DNA from 3 places in the Janthinobacterium sp. GW822-FHT07H10 genome. Region 1 is predicted to be linked to each of the others. Evidence: predicted binding sites of a transcription regulator. Region 1 holds the regulator's gene; each other region holds the start of a gene.
The links. Region 1 encodes sigma-54, which starts transcription at its own class of promoters, with help from an activator protein. Its sites were predicted from a motif close to TGGCANGNAANCTGCTTT; they were not measured.
Positions count from the first base shown of each region.

Region 2: the regulator sigma-54 is predicted to act here: its motif matches at 2,581-2,598, upstream of AC1RDJ_RS16690 (circularly permuted type 2 ATP-grasp protein).
Region 3: the regulator sigma-54 is predicted to act here: its motif matches at 2,457-2,474, upstream of pedF (cytochrome c-550 PedF).

Region 1 covers NZ_JBXAKS010000003.1:67,251-74,183, reverse strand. The annotation lists gene AC1RDJ_RS08090 (KpsF/GutQ family sugar-phosphate isomerase) at 1-736, shown strand, start outside; gene AC1RDJ_RS08085 (KdsC family phosphatase) at 736-1,269, shown strand; gene lptC (LPS export ABC transporter periplasmic protein LptC) at 1,314-1,925, shown strand; gene lptA (lipopolysaccharide transport periplasmic protein LptA) at 1,951-2,544, shown strand; gene lptB (LPS export ABC transporter ATP-binding protein) at 2,544-3,299, shown strand; gene AC1RDJ_RS08065 (RNA polymerase factor sigma-54) at 3,304-4,782, shown strand; gene hpf (ribosome hibernation-promoting factor, HPF/YfiA family) at 4,852-5,214, shown strand; gene AC1RDJ_RS08055 (enoyl-CoA hydratase/isomerase family protein) at 5,369-6,454, shown strand; gene rapZ (RNase adapter RapZ) at 6,493-6,933, opposite strand, start outside.
Region 2 covers NZ_JBXAKS010000006.1:372,860-379,792, forward strand. The annotation lists gene AC1RDJ_RS16680 (transglutaminase family protein) at 1-151, opposite strand, end outside; gene AC1RDJ_RS16685 (alpha-E domain-containing protein) at 151-1,095, opposite strand; gene AC1RDJ_RS16690 (circularly permuted type 2 ATP-grasp protein) at 1,089-2,543, opposite strand; gene AC1RDJ_RS16695 (sensor histidine kinase) at 2,693-3,844, opposite strand; gene AC1RDJ_RS16700 (hypothetical protein) at 3,913-4,788, opposite strand; gene AC1RDJ_RS16705 (TonB-dependent receptor) at 4,891-6,933, opposite strand, start outside.
Region 3 covers NZ_JBXAKS010000026.1:2,552-9,484, reverse strand. The annotation lists gene AC1RDJ_RS27975 (TonB-dependent receptor family protein) at 1-926, shown strand, start outside; gene AC1RDJ_RS27970 (substrate-binding periplasmic protein) at 1,086-1,919, opposite strand; gene pedF (cytochrome c-550 PedF) at 1,935-2,420, opposite strand; gene rtcA (RNA 3'-terminal phosphate cyclase) at 2,552-3,571, opposite strand; gene AC1RDJ_RS27955 (RtcB family protein) at 3,590-4,825, opposite strand; gene AC1RDJ_RS27950 (vWA domain-containing protein) at 5,111-6,679, opposite strand; gene rtcR (RNA repair transcriptional activator RtcR) at 6,885-6,933, shown strand, end outside.

The sequences.
Region 1 (6,933 bases):
AGCGGCCCATGGCGACCTGGGCATGGTTACCTCGGACGATGCGTTTATTGCCATATCGTATTCGGGCGAATCGTCCGAACTGATGGCCATCATGCCGGTCGTCAAGCGCATGGGCGGCGTGCTGATCGCCATGACGGGCAAGCCGAATTCGAGCCTGGCCCAGCTGGCCGATGTGCATCTGGATATTTCTGTTGAGAAAGAAGCCTGTCCGCTGAACCTGGCGCCGACGGCCAGCACCACCGTCACCCTGGCCCTGGGCGATGCGCTGGCTGTGGCGCTGCTGGATTTGCGCGGCTTCAAGGAAGAAGATTTCGCCCGCTCGCACCCGGGCGGCGCCCTGGGCCGCCGCCTGCTGACGCACGTGCATGACGTCATGCGCAGCGGCGAGCAGGTGCCGAAAGTCGCCGTGCAAGCATCGTTGCTGCAGGCGCTAGAGGAAATGACGAAGAAGGGCATGGGCATGACGGCTGTCGTCGACGCGGACAACCGCCCCGTGGGCGTGTTTACCGACGGCGACTTGCGCCGCATGTTCGAGCGCGTGCAGGATTTCACGAAAGTGGCGATCCGCGACGTCATGCATGCGCAGCCGCGCAGCATCGCGCCCGAGCGCCTGGCCGTCGATGCCGTGGCCGTGATGGAGCAGTACCGCATCAACCAGATGCTGGTGGTCGACGCCGATGGCAAACTGGTCGGCGCACTGCATATTCATGACCTGACACAAGCGAAGGTGATCTGATGGAGAGCGTGGCGGACAACCTGGCGCGCGCGGCCAAGGTCAAACTGATGATCTTTGACGTCGATGGCGTGCTCACCGACGGCAGCCTGCATTTCGGCCCGGACGGCGAAATGATGAAGACGTTTAATGTGTATGATGGCCTGGGCATCAAGCTGCTGCAGGAATCGGGCGTGCAGACGGCCATCATCAGCGCGCGCCGCTCGGCCATCACGGCGCGCCGCGCGCAAGATTTGGGTATTACCCATGTGCATCAGGGCGGCCACGACAAGCTGACGCCGTTTCGCGAATTGCTGGCGCTGACGGGCTTGACGGAAGAACAATGCGGCTATATCGGCGACGACGTCATCGATGCACCCATCCTCAAGCGCGTCGGTTTTGCCGTCAGCGTGCCGGGCGGACGCCCGGAAGTGCAGGGCCTGGCGCACCACGTGACGCAGGCCGGCGGCGGCCGTGGCGCCGTGCGCGAGATTTGCGAATTCCTGCTGCGTGCACAGGACAACTATGCGCGCGTCATGGCGCCGTTCCTGGAGTGAGGCGCGAGCCTTGCCGCCAGTAACATTTGAAAGAGTGAAGCAATATGCGTAAGCCAGGAGGCGCCCATCGCTGGCGCATGATTTTTACCGTGCTGGGAGCGGTCGTGTTCGCGCTGGGCAGCTTTTGGCTGCTCGAAGTGATGAACAAGAATGGCCAGGACATCACGGCCAGCAAGCACCTGGACGAACCCGACTATTTCATCACCAATTTCAGCCTGGTGCGCATGGATTTGACTGGCAAGCCCAGCTATATCGTATCCGGCACCAAGCTCACGCATTACCCGGCCGATGATTCATCCGATATCGACCAGCCTTTCGTGCGCAAGCTGACGCCCGGCATGCCGCCGATGAACATGAACGCGGAGCTGGCGCATATCGACGAGGGCAATACCCGATTGCAGCTGCACCGCAAGGTCGTGATCGACCGCGTGGCCAGTCCCAAGGCGCAGAACCTGACGCTCAAGACGGAAGCACTGACGGTGTTCCCCGATGAAGAGCGCATGGAAACGGACGTGCCGGTCGACATGCTGATGGGGGTCTCCCACGTGACCGGCGTGGGCATGAAAGCCAATAACGCCACCGGTGTGGTGGAAGTGCAGCAGGCGCTGCGCATCGTCCTCCCGCCGAAACCGCGCCCGGCCGCGGCGGCACACTGACAGAATGAAACAAGGAAACCATAATATGAAGAACATCTTGCTGTTGACTCTATTGTCGACCGTCTGCTCGCTGGGCGTGATGGGTGCGGCGCATGCCGAGAAGGCCGATTCCGAGAAGGAAGCCGTCATCACGGCCCAGCGCGGCCAGATGGATGACATCAAGCAAGTCCGTACTCTGACGGGCGACGTGGTGCTGGTGAAGGGCACCTTGACCATGAAGGCGGGGCGGGCCCTGATCACGGAAGACCCGCAAGGCTACCAGTTCATCACCTTCTGGGCCGATCCGGGCAAGCTGGCCACCTTCCGCCAGAAGCGCGATGGCGCGGGCGACCTGTGGGTCGAAGGCGAAGCGGAGCGCGTGGAATACGATAACAAGACGGAAGTGGTGAAACTGTTTTCCAAGGCCAAGCTGACGCGCCTGGAAGGCACGAAAATCACCGATGTGGCCAATGGCGCCTTCATTTCATATGACAGCCGCAACGAAGTGTTCAAGATGGAAAACAGTGACAGCGGCACCAGCGCCCCGGGCGCCGGTAGCGTGCGCATGGTGATCCAGCCGAAGACCAAGGCACCCGCGGCGGAGAAAGCGCCGGCGGCGCCCGCGCCAGGAAAGAAATAATGGAAAATACACGTTGCGGCAGTACCCTGATCGTCCGCGGGCTGCAAAAGACCTATGGCAAGCGGCAAGTCGTGCATGATGTTTCGCTGCAAGTCGAATGCGGTGAAGTGGTGGGTCTGCTGGGGCCGAACGGCGCCGGCAAGACCACCTCGTTCTACATGATCGTCGGCCTGGTGCCGTCGGATGGCGGTACCATCGATATCAGCGGCGTGGATATTTCCAGGCTGCCGATCCACCGCCGCGCGCAGATGGGCCTGTCCTATCTGCCGCAGGAAGCGTCCGTTTTCCGCAAGCTGACGGTGGAAGACAATATCCGCGCCGTGCTGGAAATCCAGACCGTCGAAGGCCGTCCGTTGACGAAGGCCGAGATCGAGGAGCGCCTGGATAAATTGCTGGCCGACTTGCAGATTGAAAAGCTGCGCGAGAACCAGGCCCTGTCGCTGTCGGGCGGCGAGCGCCGCCGCGTGGAAATCGCCCGTGCGCTGGCCACGGACCCGCGTTTCGTGCTGCTCGACGAACCGTTCGCCGGCGTCGATCCGATCGCCGTGATCGAAATCCAGCGCATCGTGCGTTTCTTGAAGGAGCGCAATATCGGTGTGCTGATCACCGACCATAATGTACGCGAGACGCTGGGTATCTGCGACCGTGCCTACATCATCAACCAGGGCTCGGTGCTGGCGTCGGGACGCCCCGACGACATCATCGCGAACGAGTCGGTACGCCGGGTCTATCTGGGCGAACACTTCCGCATGTGAGCCAATGAAACAATCATTGCAGCTGCGCACCTCGCAGCACTTGGCACTGACGCCGCAGTTGCAGCAATCGATACGCCTGTTGCAATTGTCTACCCTGGAATTGCACCAGGAGCTAGAGCAGCTGTTGACGGACAATCCCCTGCTCGAGCGTCTCGACGATCCGCTCGACCGCTCGTTGCGCCTGCTGTCCGATGGCGCCTTGAGTTCGACGGCCGCGCCGGCCGAGGCACCGCCTCAGCCACCGAGCCAGGAGGCGCCCGCCGCGCCGGCCGAAGCGGATGGGTTTGACGGCGAGGCGGGCGAGAGTCCGGCCGCCATGGATGGCGGCGACAGCGACTGGAGCGAAGCGAGCCGTGGCAAGGCGCCCGACGACGAAGATGCCCGTCCGCAACTCGAAGCCCATCACTGCACCTTGCGCGAACACCTGATGGAGCAGATGCGCGTGACGGTGCTAGAATTGCGCGACCGCGCGCTGGTCGAGCTGATCATCGACGCCCTCGACGACAATGGCTACCTGGAAGAGTCGCTCGACGACATCCTGGCGCGCCTGCCGGCGGAGCTGGACATCGACGCCGACGAGCTGCGCACGGCACTGGCGCTGCTGCAAAGCTTCGATCCGCCAGGCGTGGGGGCGCGCAACGCCTCCGAATGCCTGGCGCTGCAAATCAAGCGTTTGCCGCATATCGCCCTGGTGACGCGCCGCATGGCCATCGTCATCGTGGAAAAGCACCTGGCCTGGTTTGCCCAGCGCGATTTCAACAAGCTGAAAAAAGCCCTCGATTGCGACGACGAAGACTTGCGCGAGGCGCAGACCGTGATTCGCCTGTGCAATCCGCACCCGGGCGCCGTGTTCGCCTCCGACGTTTCCGACTACGTGGTGCCGGACGTGGTTGTCAAGCGCGCGCGCAATGGCTGGCAGGTGACGCTGAACAATGACGTCATGCCGCGCCTGCGCGTCAATGCCATGTATGCCAACCTGCTCAAGCAGGGCAAGGGCGAAGGCGCCATGGGTGCACAGTTGCAGGAAGCCAAGTGGCTGATCAAGAATATGCGCCAGCGCTTCGACACGATCCTGCGCGTGGCGCAGGCGATAGTAGAAAGACAAAAGAACTTTTTCTCGCATGGGGCCGTTGCCATGCGCCCCCTTGTGCTCCGTGAAATAGCTGATACACTGGGTTTACACGAGAGTACTATCTCGCGGGTAACAACTCAAAAGTACATGCTGACCCCGCACGGCATGTTCGAGTTGAAATATTTCTTTGGTAGCCACGTCGCCACCGAAGCGGGGGGCGAAGCGTCATCGACGGCGATACGGGCATTGATCGTGCAACTGACAGGAGCAGAAGACCCTAAAAATCCTTTATCCGACAGTAAGATTGCGGACATGCTGGGAGAACAAGGCATGGTGATTGCGCGACGTACTGTTGCCAAATACCGGGAAGCGTTGAAAATTCCGCCAGTGAGTCTGCGTAAGTGCTTGTAGTTTTTTCGGTTCCTCTGCGGGCCGGATACGATGGATACCGCACGAACCCGATCATCTTTAGGAGTGTGTATGAATCTCACCATCAGCGGACATCATCTCGAAGTGACACCAGCCATTCGTGAATACGTACAAACGAAGCTGGAGCGCGTGAAACGTCATTTCGATCACGTTATCGATATCGCCGTGATTCTGACCGTGGACAACCTCAAAGAGAAAGAAAAGCGTCAAAAGGCCGAAGTCAACCTGCGTCTGAGTGGCAAGACCGTCTATGTGGAAAGCCTGGCGCAAGACCTGTATGCCGCGATCGATACCCTGATCGACAAGCTGGACCGGCAAGTGATGAAATACAAAAGCAAAGTGCAAGGGCACGGTAAAGAGGCGATCAAGCATCTGCCAGACAACTCAGAGGATGAAGCCGTCGTCGCCGTCTAAGGCCACCCGCTTCTCGCAGTTGTGATCAACTAAGGGCGCACATCTTGCGCCCTTTTTTGCGCCCGTCACCCTTGCGCACGGATCGCCTGGCCGAACGCAAGGTTGCTCCTGCAGGCGCTAGAATGTTGGCACTTTCACTTCTTGCCTGCCTGCCATGAGCGACTTCGTCCACACCTCCATCCGCAACCGCACCGCGCACATCGTGCTCGACCGCCCGAAAGCCTTGAATTCCCTGTCGCTGGAGATGGTGCGCACCATGAGTGCCGCCTTGCTGGCCTGGCGCGACGATCCGCAGGTGGACGCCGTGGTGATACGCTCGAGCAGCGAAAAAGCCCTGTGCGCCGGCGGCGACATCCGCTTCTTTTACGATGCGGGCCGGGCCACGCCGCAGGGTGGCAGTGCATTGCTGGAAGATTTCTTTACAGAAGAATATGCTTTAAATCATTTAATCCATTTCTATCCGAAACCGTATATCGCCGTGATGGATGGCGTGGTGATGGGCGGCGGCATGGGCGTGGCGCAGGCCGGCCCCGGCAACCGCTTGCGCATCGTGACGGGCCGCACGCGCATGGCCATGCCAGAAGTCAATATTGGCCTGTTCCCCGATGTGGGCGGCAGCTATTTTCTGTCGCGCCTGCCTGGCCAGCTGGGTCTGTACCTGGGCTTGACGGGCCTGACCATCGGCGCGGCCGATGCGCTGTATACAGGCCTGGCCGATGTGTATCTGCCGGAGACGGCCATGGAGGCGCTGACGGCCCTGTTCGAGTCGACGCCCGGTGAAGGCTTGCCGGTGGCCATCAAGGCCCTGGCGGCGCCATTCCAGGCGCAGGCTGGCGTCTCTGTGCTGGCGGCCGCGCGCACGGCGCTGGACCGCCATTTCAGTGCCGCTTCCGTGGCGGCCATCATGGCATCGCTGGCGCAGGATGACAGTGCGTTCGCGGCCAAGGCGCTGGCGGCAATGCGTTTGCGCTCGCCGCTGATGATGTCGGTCACCCTGGAATTACTGCAGCGCGGCGCACACCTGGGCGTGGCCGATTGCCTGCGCATGGAGCGCACGCTGGTGCGCCACAATTTTGCGCATGGCGAGGTGCTCGAAGGCGTGCGCGCGCTGGTGGTCGACAAGGACAATGCGCCGCGCTGGCAGCCGGCCAGCCTGGACGAGGTCGATGCGGCCATGGTGGCGCGCTTCTTTGCACCGGTCTGGCCGGCGCAAGTGCATCCGCTTTGCCATCTGAATTAACAGGGCCACATACAAGCGACGCGCGGTCGCCTGGCGTTCTAGCTACGTTCGCGGTGGCGCAGGACGACGCGTTCATTCGGGCTGAAATACTGCGCCAGCCGTTCCGCCATGTACACGGAGCGGTGCTGGCCGCCCGTGCAGCCGAGCGCCACGGTCAGGTAGCTGCGGTTGTCGGATTTGAATGATGGCAGCCATTTCTCGATGAAGGTGCGTATGTCGGCCAGCAGCTCGAGTGCGCTCGGTTGCGCATCGAGGAAGGCGATCACGGGCGCGTCGCGGCCGTCGAGCGGGCGCAAGGCCAGGTCGTAATAGGGATTCGGCAGGGCCCGCACGTCGAAGACGAAATCGGCATCGAGCGGCACGCCCAGCTTGAAGGCGAACGATTCGAAGAACAGGGTCAGCGGCGCCCGTTCGGAGGCGACGATATCCTTGATCCAGGCGCGCAGCTTGTTGGCGCTCAGTTCCGAGGTGTCGATCAC
Region 2 (6,933 bases), on a different contig from region 1:
TGTAGGCGTGGCACCGGCCCGGCGTCGTGATCTGCCAGGACAGGGCGCGCTGCTGCGGCTCGATACGCGGCGTCAGGTGCAGCTGCTGGATGGTGTAGGCCAGCGGCGCGCTGTAGGCGTAATGGGTTTCGTGGCGGATGGTGAGCTGCATCAGGCCGCCAAGGGAACGAGGAAGTCGCGGCTGACCCGGTTGCCCAGGTCATAGATGTTTTCCAGAAACTCCGTCAGGGTCAAGTGCAGGCCCGCCTTCATGATGTCGTCGATATGGCCGAATTTCAGCTCCGCATGCAGCTTGCCGGCGAAACGCTCCGTATCGGCCGAGACATCGTTGCGGATATGTTTCAGGTTTTCCACCACGTCTTCCATGCAGGCAAGCAGGGACCTGGGCATGTCGCCGCGCAGCATCAGCAATTCCGCCACCCTGGCCGGCGTGATGACGTCGCGGTACACCTTGCGGTAGATTTCAAAGCCGGAGACGGAGCGCAGCAGCGCCGCCCAGTAGTAAAAATCGCGCTGCGTGATGTCTTTTGACGTGTCGCGCGCGCCGTGGAACTTCACGTCGAGGATGCGCGCCGTGTTGTCGGCCCGCTCGAGGAAGGTGCCGAGGCGGATGAAATGGATGGCCTCATCCTTGAGCATGGTGCCCAGGGTCACGCCGCGCGACAGGTGCGAGCGGTACTTCACCCATTCGAAGAACTGGCTGGGGTCCGTTTCCAGCAGATTGCTTTTCAGGCGTTTCTGCATGTCGAGCCAGGTGGCGTTCTGGATTTCCCACACTTCCGTCGTCAGGGTGCCGCGCACGGCGCGGGCATTTTCGCGCGCGCCCGTCAGGCAGGCGAGGATGGACGACGGGTTGTTCGGGTCGCGCACCATGAAGTCGAGCACGTCGCGCGTGTGGAAGCGGCCATATTTGTGGTCATACGCGCTCTGCAGTTCGGAAATGCCCAGGGTGGCGCGCCAGCCCTGTTCGGCATCCTGCTCGGACTGCGGCAGCATCGAGGTCTGCATGTTGACGTCGAGCATGCGCGCCGTGTTTTCCGCCCGCTCCGTGTAGCGGGCCATCCAGAACAAATGATCGGCGGTGCGGCTCAGCATGTTTTTTCTCCTGCAAAGACGGACGATGGTTCCAGCACCCACGTATCCTTGGTGCCGCCGCCCTGCGAGGAATTGACCACCAGCGAACCTTCGCCGAGCGCCACGCGGGTCAGGCCGCCGGGCACCATGGAAATCGTCTTGCCGGACAGCACGAATGGACGCAAATCGATGTGGCGCGGCGCGATGCCGGCCTCCACATACGTGGGGCAGGCGGACAGGGCCAGGGTGGGCTGGGCGATGTAGCCGCCCGGATTGGCCAGCAGGCGCTGGCGGAAGTCCTCGATCTGCGCGGCGCTCGACGCCGGGCCCACCAGCATGCCGTAGCCGCCGGCGCCATGCACTTCCTTGACGACCAGTTGCGCCAGGTTCGCCAGCACGTAGGACAGATCGGCCGGCTTGCGGCACTGGTAGGTGGGCACGTTGTTGAGGATCGGTTCCTGCGACAGGTAAAACCTGATCATGTCGGGCACGAAAGGGTAGATCGACTTGTCGTCGGCCACGCCCGTGCCGATGGCGTTGGCCAGCGTCACCCTGCCGGCGCGGTAGACGGACAGCAGGCCCGGCACGCCCAGCGACGAGTCCGACCGAAACGCCAGCGGATCGAGGAAATCGTCGTCGACCCGGCGGTAGATGACGTCGACGCGCTTCGGACCGCGCGTCGTGCGCATGTAGACGGAGTTGTCGTTGACAAACAAATCCTTGCCTTCCACCAATTCCACGCCCATCTGCTGGGCCAGGAACGCGTGTTCAAAATAGGCGGAGTTGTACATGCCGGGCGTCATGACGACGACCGTGGGGTCATCGATCCCCATCGGCGCCACGGAGCGCAGGTTGTCGAGCAGCATGTCCGGATAGTGGTCGACGGGGGCGATGCGGTTGCGGGCAAACAGTTCCGGGAACAGCCGCATCATCATCTTGCGGTCTTCCAGCATGTAGGAGACGCCGGATGGCACGCGCAGATTGTCTTCGAGCACATAGAATTCACCCTGGCCGGCACGCACGATGTCGACGCCGGCGATGTGGGCGTAAATGTCGGAAGCGACGGCGATGCCCTGCATTTCCGGGCGGTACTGGGCATTCTTGTAGATTTGCTCGGCGGGAATGATGCCGGCCTTGATGATGTTTTGTTCATGATAAATATCATGGATAAACATGTTCAGCGCCTGCACGCGCTGCACCAGGCCCGTCTGCATCTGCGCCCATTCGGCGGCCGGGATAATGCGCGGGATGGTGTCGAACGGTATCAGGCGTTCCGTGCCGGCATCGTCGCCATACACGGCAAAGGTGATGCCGACCCTGCGGAAGGTGAGGTCGGCTTCGGCCCGCTTGCGGGCGATGGTGTCGGGGGATTGCTGCTCCAGCCAGCTATTAAATTCACGATAGTGTTCACGTACCATGCCGTCCGTACCCACGTCATCTGCAGTCATTTCATTGAAAAAATTTGCCATGTTGTGATTTCCCCTTGAGCCTTGGTCTGACTATAGCTCAGCAGGAAGTGTGCCAATGCCGCAGCAATGCCGCACGCGTGAAATTGTGTAAAAAATGACCACTTTTGTGGCGTAAATCCGTCATCTGCACCGTATTGGTGCGTTACTTGTCAGTTTCTGGGGAAGTCGGCCGGATGGACGAAGGGCCGGCAATCGACGGGCAAGTCGAAGATGAAGCTCGTGCCCGTCTCGGGCGAGCTGTCGACGGCGATGCTGCCGCCATGGCTTTCGGCCACGTTCTGCACGAAGGGCAGGCCGATGCCCCAGCCTGGCGCCGGGCCATGGTTTTCGCGCCGCAGGTAGTCGAAGATGCGCTCGGCCTGTTCCGGTGCGATCGGGTGGCCGCCATTGTGCACGGTGATGATCATGCGTTCGTGCGTCTGTTCCACATGCAAGCCGATGGCGGCGTCATCGCCGTACTTGAGGGCATTGCTGAGCAGGTTTTCCAGCGCGCGCCGCAGCGAATTCTCGCACCACCAGCCGACGACAGATTGCCCATTGACAATACATTTATCGGGCCGCTGCAGGTTGACCTGGCTGGCCACGGCGCGCACCAGCGGCAGCACGTCGAACTGGCTCAGCACCAGCGGCAGCTGCTGGCCCTGGTGGTAGCTGAGGGTGTCGAGCAATTCCTCGATCATGCTGTCGAGCCGCTTGCTGTGTTCGGCAATCTTGTGCGCCAGCACGGCCACCCGTTCCGGTTCGGCTGGCCTGAGCAGCAACTGGGCGCTGGTGCTGATCACGGCCAGCGGATTGCGCATGTCGTGCGACAGGCCGGCCGCGATGCGGCGGCGGAAGCCTTCATGCATGCTGGTAAATTCGCGTATCGATTCGCGGATGCCCACGTCGATCGATTCGTTGATCACGCACCAGTCCTTGCGGCGCAAGGTGATGCCGGACTCGTGGGCGACGGCGGCGAAGCAGTCGCGGAAGATCTGGTATTCCTGGATCACCTGTTCCGGCCCGTAATTGGTCATGCGCGCCCGCTCGTTGCCATGTACGGCCGGCACATTGCTGTTGCTGGCGGCGTTTTCGCGCGGATGGCCAGGCGTCAGGGCCTCGGCCAGGTTGTCGAAAAAGGCCGGCAAGGTATTGATGAGGATGGGCGTGAGCAGCTGGTCGGCGCCGCGCACGCAGGCGCGCACGCGGTCTTCCCAGGCAGTGAGGACGGCGTCGCGCATGGCAAAGATGCGCTGCGCGCGCGCCAGCGGCGGGCCTGCGGCTGCCCGACGATCCGCGTGATGATGCGTGGCGTTACTCACCTGAACTCCCTGGCAGGAATGGCTATGCGCTTAATAGTATGCGCCAAATCAGCCGTCAGGGAAACGCATTATTGTCCAGTATTGGCCTGGCGCAGGGCCGCCTCCAGGCGCGCAAGCGAGGCTGACCAATCGGCCAGGGAAAAGTTCTGTGGATCATCATGACCGTTCGCAAAACCCGTGTCGAGCACGGCGTGGAAGGCGGGAATCAGCCACGTGCCCTTGCGCACGCTGGCGGCCAGGTACAGCAGGGCCAGGCGGTCATACTGCGCCGGCGTGAAACCGGGGTCGGGCGCCAGGCCATCGTTGCCCTTGCCGCCGCCGGGCACGGAACGGCGCGGCTGCACCAGCTCCACGTGCAGGAACAGGCCCGTCAGCGACGGCTTGTCCTTTTCCAGCTTGCTGGCGTAGCCGGCCGTGCCAAAGTCGCGCACCGCCAGCGAATCGCCGAGGCGGTTCACATACACATGGCCTTTCGGACCGCCGCCCAGGGCGGGATTGCGCAGCGTAAAGTCGTTGAAATCCCAGCTGGCGTCGTTGATGTGGGCGGGAATCGCGTCCAGCAGGAAATTCGGGTAGCTGGTGTCGTGGATGACGAAATAGCGGGCCACGGGCGCCACCAGCCGTCCCACGGCGCGCGACAGCGGCGCGTCGACGGCGCCGCCCACGGCCATTTCATCGATGCCGTGCGTGGACAGATACGCGCGCAGGCTGGCCGGGGCGATGTCCGTGCGCTGGCCGACGTGGCTGTCGAGAAAGGCGGGCAGCGGCGCACTGGCGCCCAGGCGCGCATACAGCTTGACGGGGCGTAACAAGCACGTGGCCTGGGCCCGCGCATCGCCCTTGAAGCCGCTTTTCCAGGCAGCATACGGACAGGCAACTTGCTGCTGGGCAGCTGCGGGCAGGGACAGGGCCAGTGACACGAGCAGGGCAGGGGAGAGTTTCATGCGGGCATTGTCGCCGAACCGGGCGTGCCGGCACAGGCGCGCACGCGAAAAAAAAGCTGCCACGGGGAAGGGCAGCTTTATCGCAGGCCGGCGCAGGCTGATTTAGAACGCCACGCTGCCCGAGACGACAAAGGTGCGCGGCGCAGCCAGCACCAGGCTGCCCGCGTCGAACGAGGAGACGGCCGAGGCCCAGTAGCTGCGGTCGGCCACGTTGTCGATGCGCGCGCGCAAGGTCACGTCATGGCCGGCCACCTGGGTCAGGTAGCGCGCGCCGATGTCGACGCGGGTCCAGGATGGCAGCTGCTTGCTGTTGGCCAGATCCGCATACTGCGTCGACGTGTAGACGGTGCGTGCGTTCAGCGACAGGCCAGGCGCGCCAGGTACATCCCATTCGCCGCCCATGCTCAGCTGCGTTTTCGGCGCGCCGATGGCGTTCTTGCCATTGTTGGCCGGCTTGTCCGTCTTGCGCTGTTCCGTATCGAGCCAGGTCAGGCCGCCCAGCAGGCGCACGCCGGCCATCGGCGTGCCGAAGACGGACAGTTCCAGGCCCTGGTTGCGCTGTTCGCCCGACAGGGTGGCGCGCGAGCCGACCACGGCCGGCAAGGGCTTGGCCGTCGAGAACAGGGCGGCGCTCATGCCCAGCCTGCCGCCATCGTACTTGATGCCGATTTCTTTCTGCTTGGTCTTGTATGGCGAGAATACCTCGCCCTTGTTGCTCACCGGCATGTCGTTCTTGCCATCAAAGTAGGTCCCGCTGGCAACTGGTCCCTTGACCAGCGCCTCGATGTAGTTGGCGTACAGCGACACGTTCTTGCTGGCCTTGTAGACGATGCCGGCCACGGGCGTCGTGGCGCTCTTGTCATAGCTGGAATACTGCACGGCCGTGCCGTAGGCATACGCCGCATCGCGGATCTGCTGGCGGCGCAGGCCCACGGTCAGCAACAGCTGCTCGTCGAGGAAGGCCATGGTATCGGCCACGGCGTAACTGTTGAGGATGGTTTTTTGCGTCAGGCGCGGGTCGCTCATCACGCCACCCGAGTTCGCGGGCAGGGTAGGCGGCATGGCCACGTCCAACGGACGGTAGATATTCGTCGGCAAGCCTGCGTAATCGCTGATCGCATACGCATTCTTCGCCTCGTTCCAGTGACCGGACCAGCTGGCCACCAGCGTATGCTGGACGGCGCCCGTGCGGACCTTGCCCCGGATACCCAGTTCGCCCGTGCGGATTTCCTGCTTGCGCGCATTGTCGAAACGGTACACGCTGGCATCGCCATTGAGCGAGTTCAACGTCGGTTGGGCCAGGCTGTTCGACTCCTTCGTCGAACGGCTGCCAAATGCGGCCCAGGCCACCACATCTTTGGCAAGGTCCACCTCGGCGCGTGCCGTGCCAAACACATCGTGCTCCTTCGAGTAGCTCCACGGCTGGGCGAAGTTCTTCGCCGCGTCGGGCGCGCCGGGCAAGGCCGTCAGGCTGCCTGTGCTGACGGAAGGACGCGGCGCCGTCAGATCGAAATTCTGGTAGCCGGCGTCGGCCGACAGGCGGTAGTTGCGGCCGCGATAGTCGAGGCCGACGGAGAACATGCCCACGTCGTGGTCTTCGCGCTTGATGCTGGTCTCGCCCTGGCGCTTGGCGGCGTTCACGCGCACGCCGAATTCCTGGTTGTCGCCGAAGCGGCGCGCCACGTCGATGGCCGCGTAGGCATGACCGCCCGACTCCACGCCCACCGTCAGCTCTGTCAATGGCGCGTTGCCGGCGCGCTTGGGCATCAGGTTGATGGCGCCGCCAAGGCCGCTGCCGCCAGGGGCCGCACCATTCAGGAAGGCGCTGGCGCCGCGGAACACTTCCACGCGCTCGAGCAGTTCCGGCGACACGTACTGGCGCGGCAAGACGCCGTACAGGCCGTTGTAAGCCACGTCATCGGAATCGAGGGCGAAACCACGGATCACATAGACTTCCTGGAAGTTGCCATAGCCGCGCGACATGCGCACGGCCGGATCGCTTTGCAGCAGGTCGCCCACGCTGCGCGCCTGCTGGTCGGCAATGAACTGCTGCGTGTAACTGGTGCTGCCAAACGGGGAATCCATCATGTCCACGGAACCGAGGATACCCATGCGCCCGCCGCGCGCCACCTGCCCCCCCGCATA
Region 3 (6,933 bases), on a different contig from region 1:
ACGAGCAGGATGTCGTCTCCAGCCTCGATCCGTATATCCAGACGGAATGGCAAAGCGGTCCATGGCTGCTCAGCGCAGGTTTGCGCTATAGCAAAATGAAAGTTTCGGTCAACGACCATTTCCTCAGCAATGGCAACGATAGCGGCAGCCTGGACTTCAGCCATACGACGCCAGTGCTGGGCCTGCTCTACAAGCTGACGCCGAACGTCAACGTGTACGCCAGCGCCGCGCGCGGCTTCGAGGCTCCCACCCTGAACGAACTGTTTTACTCGGGCACGGGCGCCGGTTTCAATTTCAATTTGAAACCAGCCACCAGCACCAACCTGGAAGCGGGCGTCAAGGCCAGGGTCGCCAACAATACGCATGTGAACGCGGCCTTGTTCCAGATCAAGACCAACGACGAACTGGTAGTGGACAGTTCCAGCGGCGGGCGCACCAGCTACCGCAATGGCGGCAAAACCTTACGCCAAGGTATGGAAGTGTCGCTCGATTCCAGCCTGCCGTATGGCTTCACGACGAAGGTGGCGCTGACCAGCCTGCATGCCGTGTATGACCAGGCCTTCGGCGCCGTTAGCGAAGGCAGCCGCTTGCCAGGCGTTCCCAGCGCCAATCTGTTCGCGGAACTGGCCTGGAAAGATACGCTCGACCGCTTCGGCGCGGCACTGGAAAGCGTCGCCAGCAACCAGGTGTATGCGGAAGACAGCAACAGCGAAAAACCGGCGCCCGGCTACACGGTGTTCAATGCGCGGTTCAATGCCAAGCAAAGCATGGGCAACTGGCGCTTCAAGGAATTTGCCCGCCTGAACAATCTGTTTGACAAGACTTACGTGGGTTCCGTCATCGTCGGCGATAGCAACAAGCGCTACTATGAAGCGGCGCCGGGGCGCAATTGGTTGCTGGGTGTCAGCGCCCAATACACTTTTTAAGTACGCCTGAAAAAAGTCCATAACCGCTGCATTGCCTGGTCGCACTATTCGTACTGCCTGTGGCAATGCGCCTTGCCCTGAACAGTGTTCAGGCGTTCTGATGATAAAAAAGCCCGCGCATCGTCCGATGCGCGGGCTTTTCAACTGGAGCGCGAGACTTCAGGGCCGCGCTTCCTTCACCCCATGTTTCTCGAAAATGGCTTTCAATTCGCCGCTGGCAGCCATCTCGTTCATGGCCGCCAGCAGCAGCTTGCCCACGTCCAGTTGCTGCCGGCTGACGGCCAGGCCCACGGCCCAGCCGGCACGCGGCAAGCGGGCGAACGCCACTTCGTTCACGGCGAAGGCCGGATCGCTTTTCAGCACGGACTCGATTTCCGAGCGATTCGCCAGCACGGCATCGAGCTGCCCCGCCTGCAATTGCTGCAAGGCTTCGGCGGCCGTGTCGAAGATGCGCACGTCGTCGCGGTACTTGCCATCGTCTTCGCCCAGCATCAGCATGGCCGCGATCGATACCTTTTCCACGCCGATGCGCTTGCCGGCCAGCGAGGCGACGCCATCGAACTGCGGCACGGCTTGCGTGCGGCGTGCCAGGCGCACGGTTTCCACGTAATACGGCGCAAAGATCTCGACCTTGTCGTTGTCGGCCATCAGTTTTTTATCGACCGGCACGTGCAGCATCACGTCGGCTGGACCGTAACCGAGGTAATGCCCCTTCCACACCATATTGCGCAAATCGTCATTCAGGTTTTCGCCGGCGGGAAATGGCAGCAGACTCAGCTTGAGTCCCAGCTTTTTCGCCAGCGCTTCGGCAATGTCGATATCGATGCCCGCGCCCTTGTCGGAAAACGGGGCGAATTCGCTATACACGGCCACCTTCAGGCTGCCCGACTGTTGCACTTTCTGCCAGTCGGCGCGTACCGGCGCGGCCGCGCACAGGGCCAGGCAAGCGAGCGCAATCATCGCGCGCGCGCGCCGGAGTTGGAATGAACGCATGGGATTCCTTCGTGATCAGTTCGACTCGCGGCGGGTTTCCAGGTAGGTCTTGATGGCCCACATGGCTTCCTGATTGAACACGCCTTCAAACGGCGGCATGTACACGGCGCCGTTGCGCACTTTGCCGTGGCGTATGGTCGCCAGGTAATAATTATCCGTTTCCTTGTAGCACGCTTGTTTCTTTGTCTCATTCTTGATGCTGAAACAATCGCGGTCCAGCTGGCGCAAGTCCGGCGCGATGCCGCCCGAGATGGCTTCGATGCCGTGGCAGCGCGCGCAATTCTGGTTGTAGGCCGAGGTGCCCACAGTCAAGGCCAGCTTGTTGCCCCGGTACGGATTCTGCTCCAGCCACTTGTCGCCCACCTTGGGCAAGCCCGTGGTGTCGACGCCTTGCGGCGTGACATTGCCATGCGCATAGGCATCGGGCAAGGTCAGCAGGGAAGTGAGGGCGACAGCGCCGGCGGCCGCCATGCCGAGCAGGGTAGGAATGGAATAGGTCATGCTGGTCTCCTTGGTTTTTTTGGTCAATAAACAGGAAGAGCAAATGCCATGCCATGCGCGCACGCCCCGCGGCAGGCGAACCATGTCTCAATTTGGAACAGCTGCAACACGCGCCTGTGTCACCGCGCGCGTCAGGCGGCGGCAACCGTACAGATGCTGGCCCGCTCCTGTTGCTCGAAAGTGATACGCACAGGCAAGAACCTGGCGATCACCTCGGCATTCGTCAATGCATGCTGCGACACCTTGCTGCAGCTAAACGTGCCGCCGCCGGCCAGCGCCATCGGCAGCAAGAGCTGGTCGGCCAGGTGTTCGCCCACGGCCGCGTCCGACTTGCAATAGGCGCGCACTTCGTTCAACAGGCGCTTGGCCACCGATTCCGCCAGCAACGATTTTTCGCCGAAGGAAGCAAATACTTCCGTCACGTGTTCATGCTCGAGCGTCAGCAACAGGACATTGCCCGGCCCCTGCTCCGCCGGCAAGCCGACGATGCGCAGCTGCTTGCCGCTCCAGCCCATGCCGCTGGCGACACGCTCGAGCTCGCGCTGCGCCACATTCACGTGCACGCCCGCCACCACGCTTTCCGCAAATCCGGCCTGCCGTTCGCCGCGCTGCAGCAATGCAATGGGCTTCAAACGGGCGCAAGGCTGCACGGTGGCAATCACCTCGCCGCCGCCGGCCGGATAAAAACCATAGCGTCCCAGCGCGATATCGATGTCGGCGCCCATCTGCGCCATGGCCCGGCTATACGCGCGCTGCAGGAAATGCACGGGCGGCGCCATGGGATTATGCGTGCCGCCCCTGATGCGCACAGTCGAGGGCGCATCCGCATGCAGCAGCGCCGGCAGCAAGGTTTGCAGTACCAGGGTGCAACTACCGGCGCTGCCGATGGCGAAACGGTAATCGCCGCCACGCAGGGTGCCCGGCACGAACTCCAGGCTGGATGCGCCCAGCGCAACCGGTGTCATGCGCGCGCCGCAAATGGCGGCTGCAGCCTGTACCGCCACCAGATGCTGGCGCAGCAAACCGGGCTTGGCCCGGCCCGCGCGGATATTGATCAACCGAAATGGCTGGCCCGTGATCATGGACAGGCTCAGCGCCGAGCGCAAAATCTGCCCGCCGCCTTCGCCTTGTGCTCCATCTATTTCTATCATCTCTGCTTTCTTTATTGTTTAACCTTTGACGCAGACGACCTGCTTCAGGATATGCACGACATCGACCAGCTCGCGCTGCGCCAGCATCACCGCATCGATATCCTTGTAGGCCATCGGGATCTCGTCGATCACATTCTCATCCTTGCGGCATTCGACGCCTTGCGTGGCGCGGATCTGGTCGTCGAGGTTGAAGCGCCGCTTCGCTTCCGTGCGGCTCATCGTGCGTCCCGCACCGTGGCTGCAGCTATGGAAACTCTCCGCGTTGCCTTTGCCGCGCACGATAAAGCTCTTCGCGCCCATGGACCCGGGAATGATCCCCAGTTCCCCCGCGCGGGCCGATACGGCGCCCTTGCGCGTGACCAGCACATCCTTGCCGAAGTGGTGCTCCTTCTGCACATAGTTATGGTGGCAATTGACGGCCTCCACATGCGTCTGGAACGGTTTATGGATGACCGTGCGCACGGCCGCGATCAGGTTCTGCATCATCACTTCACGGTTATTGCGCGCGAAACGCTGGGCCCAGCCCACCGCCTCCACATAATCGTCGTAATGCTGCGTTCCCTCTGCCAGGTAGGCCAGGTCCTGGTCCGGCAGGTTGATGAAATGGGTGCGCATATCTTGCTTGGCCAGTTCGATGAAATGGGTGCCGATGGCATTGCCCACGCCACGCGAACCCGAATGCAGCATGAACCACACGGCTCCCTGCTCGTCGAGGCACACTTCGACGAAGTGGTTACCGCTGCCCAGGGTACCCAGGTGGCGGTAGTTATTCGTATTTTTCAGCTTTGGCGTTTTCAGGCAGATGGCATCGAATTCGTCTTTCAGCTGCAGCCAGGCGGCATCGACCACCGATGGCGGGTTCTGCCACGAACCTTCGTCGCGACCACGGTGGCCGCGCGTCTTCGGCGACATCCCGTGCGGAATGGCGCGCTCGATGGCGCTGCGCAGCGGCCCAAGATTATCGGGCAAGTCATTCGCCGTCAGCGTAGTCTTCGCCGCCATCATGCCGCAACCGATATCCACGCCGACGGCCGCCGGAATCACGGCGCCGAGGGTGGGAATCACGCTGCCGATGGTCGATCCTTTACCCAGGTGGACGTCCGGCATGACGGCGATGTGCTTGTAAATGAATGGCAAGGTCGCCGTATTGCGCAATTGTTTTTTAGCCGCTTCTTCGACAGGCACGCCACGCGTCCACATTTTGACGGGACGGCTGCCTTCGGTATGCAGGACTTCGTATTCTTCATTCTTCATCAGTGTTCTCTTTTTCTATTTTATATGGGGGTGATGACAAGGGTTGGTGAAATTTTCAGCCGACGTATCGGCCCTGGATGTAATTCCACCGGCATTCATCAGTACAACAACCCGACCAGGGATGACAGGATTTTCTGGCGGCGCACTGCGCGCGCCAGGCCGGTCTGACTCGGCTATCGATGTAATCCTGCCGGCATTCGGGGTACGACGGCGCATGACAAGGTTGAACAGGACGTCTTTAATGTAGTCTTGTCCGCATTCCTGCGCTTTACTTCACGCGCTACTTCAACAACCTGCAGCGATATCGATGGCGGCGATTTCTCCCACCCAGTGCGCTGGATCCAGCTGGCCGGCGGCAAAGGCGGCGATGATCTTGAAGACGTCGTCGGAAAAACCGCCGATATTCAGAATATCTTCACGCTCCATCGCCTGCGTCGTGGCATGCGGCGCAATATCGATGCACACCAGCCTGGCCTGCGGATTGCGCTGCTTGAAGATATTCCACTGTCCCAGCGTCGCCGTGGCGCCGCTGCGTTTGGCGTCGATCCAGGATTCGTTATCGGACACATAAATCACCAGGTCGGCCTGCTCCTGCTTGCTGTTCATGCGCAGCAGCGGCGCGCTGCAACTGGTGCCGCCACCACCGATGGCCGCCAGCCTGGCCGCATTCTCCATCACGCTATCGTGCGCATCAAGCCGGCACGTCACCACGCTGTGCTCGAACGGCAGCACCATGGCATCCGGATTCTTGCGCAGCATGGCTGCCGCCACCAGCGCCGCCACGTCGATGCAGCGCACGTTCGAGGTGGCGCTACCGCGAAAACCGCTGACGGGCGACGACATCGAGCCGGAAACATCGGGGCACACCACCACCTTGCCGGCGATCCGCGGCACGTTCAGCAGCGACGTTTCCAGCGCCTGCTCCAGCGCATCGCGGATGACCGCCGGCACGTTCTCGCCGGCCGCCATGTACGCGGACATCAACTGGTACGGAAACACCCGCGCTTGTGCAATCGATGCCGGATCGCGCAGCCTGGCCGCGATCAGCTCCGGCATGCCTTCAATTGCGTACACGCCATGGCGCGCAAAGGTGTTCAAGTTCATGCGCACCATCTGCCAGCTGCCCTGGCGGGCAATCTGCGCCCAGTCCTGCGCCCCCAAGGGCAGCGCCGTCAGCATCTGGAACGGCACGTCCGGTATCGTTTGTGCCGGATCAAGCTTGTATGTCTCGAATGCTGCTAATACCGGCGGCAAATCTGCGGCGATGTATTCCCTGCCGATCAGCCAGGCAAAGAATGCCGCGCGCCAGGCGTCCTTCGGTTTCGGATGCACCATTTTCACGACGTCGGCCAGCGATGGGCTGTTGCCCACGGCGGCGGCCAGCAGGGCCTGTTCCGAGGCGCCATTCAACCATGCCTGCACCAGCTTTTTCGGACGCGATCCCAGCGACTTGCGGCCAACGGCGCCCGAGCGCATGATCTGCACGAAGTTGCGCAGCATTTTGCCGTTGTTGATCACGCGCTGGAAGGCCGGCGCAAATTCCGCGGCGCCCTGGCCAGCCAGCACGGCCACCAGCAAGGCAGGCATATCCTTCATATACCCCCGCTCGCGGCAGTACACGGCCGTTTGCGCAATGAAGGACGGCTCGACGGCCTCGCACAGTTCCAGCACCGTCGCCAGCTGCGCTTCGGCGCTGGCATAAAACGTCGCGTTCAGGCAGCCGGTGGCTGCGTATTGCGCCAGCTGATGCCGGGGCGTCAGTGCATAGGCTGGTGTACCTTCGGCATTGCGCGCCAGGGCCGCAGGCAGCGGCTGCGATTGTTGCATGCTCTTGAATAACTGGGCGTTGGCCATTTTCCTTCCTCTTCTTCTCTTTGCGTTTATCTCGGTGTTATCCCTTCTATTGCAAGCGCCGTGCCAGCTTTTTCGCTTTCGCGTAAACCTTCTATAAATCATTGATTTTATTGAGAAATATTTTTTAATCGAGAAATCAACAAAAGATAGTTGCCGTCAAAAAATCATATACAATTATCTTTTCAGATAAATATTTATCCAATTTATGCAAGCAAAACGCACCGTTGTCATCGGTTTTCTCGGCACACAGCTCG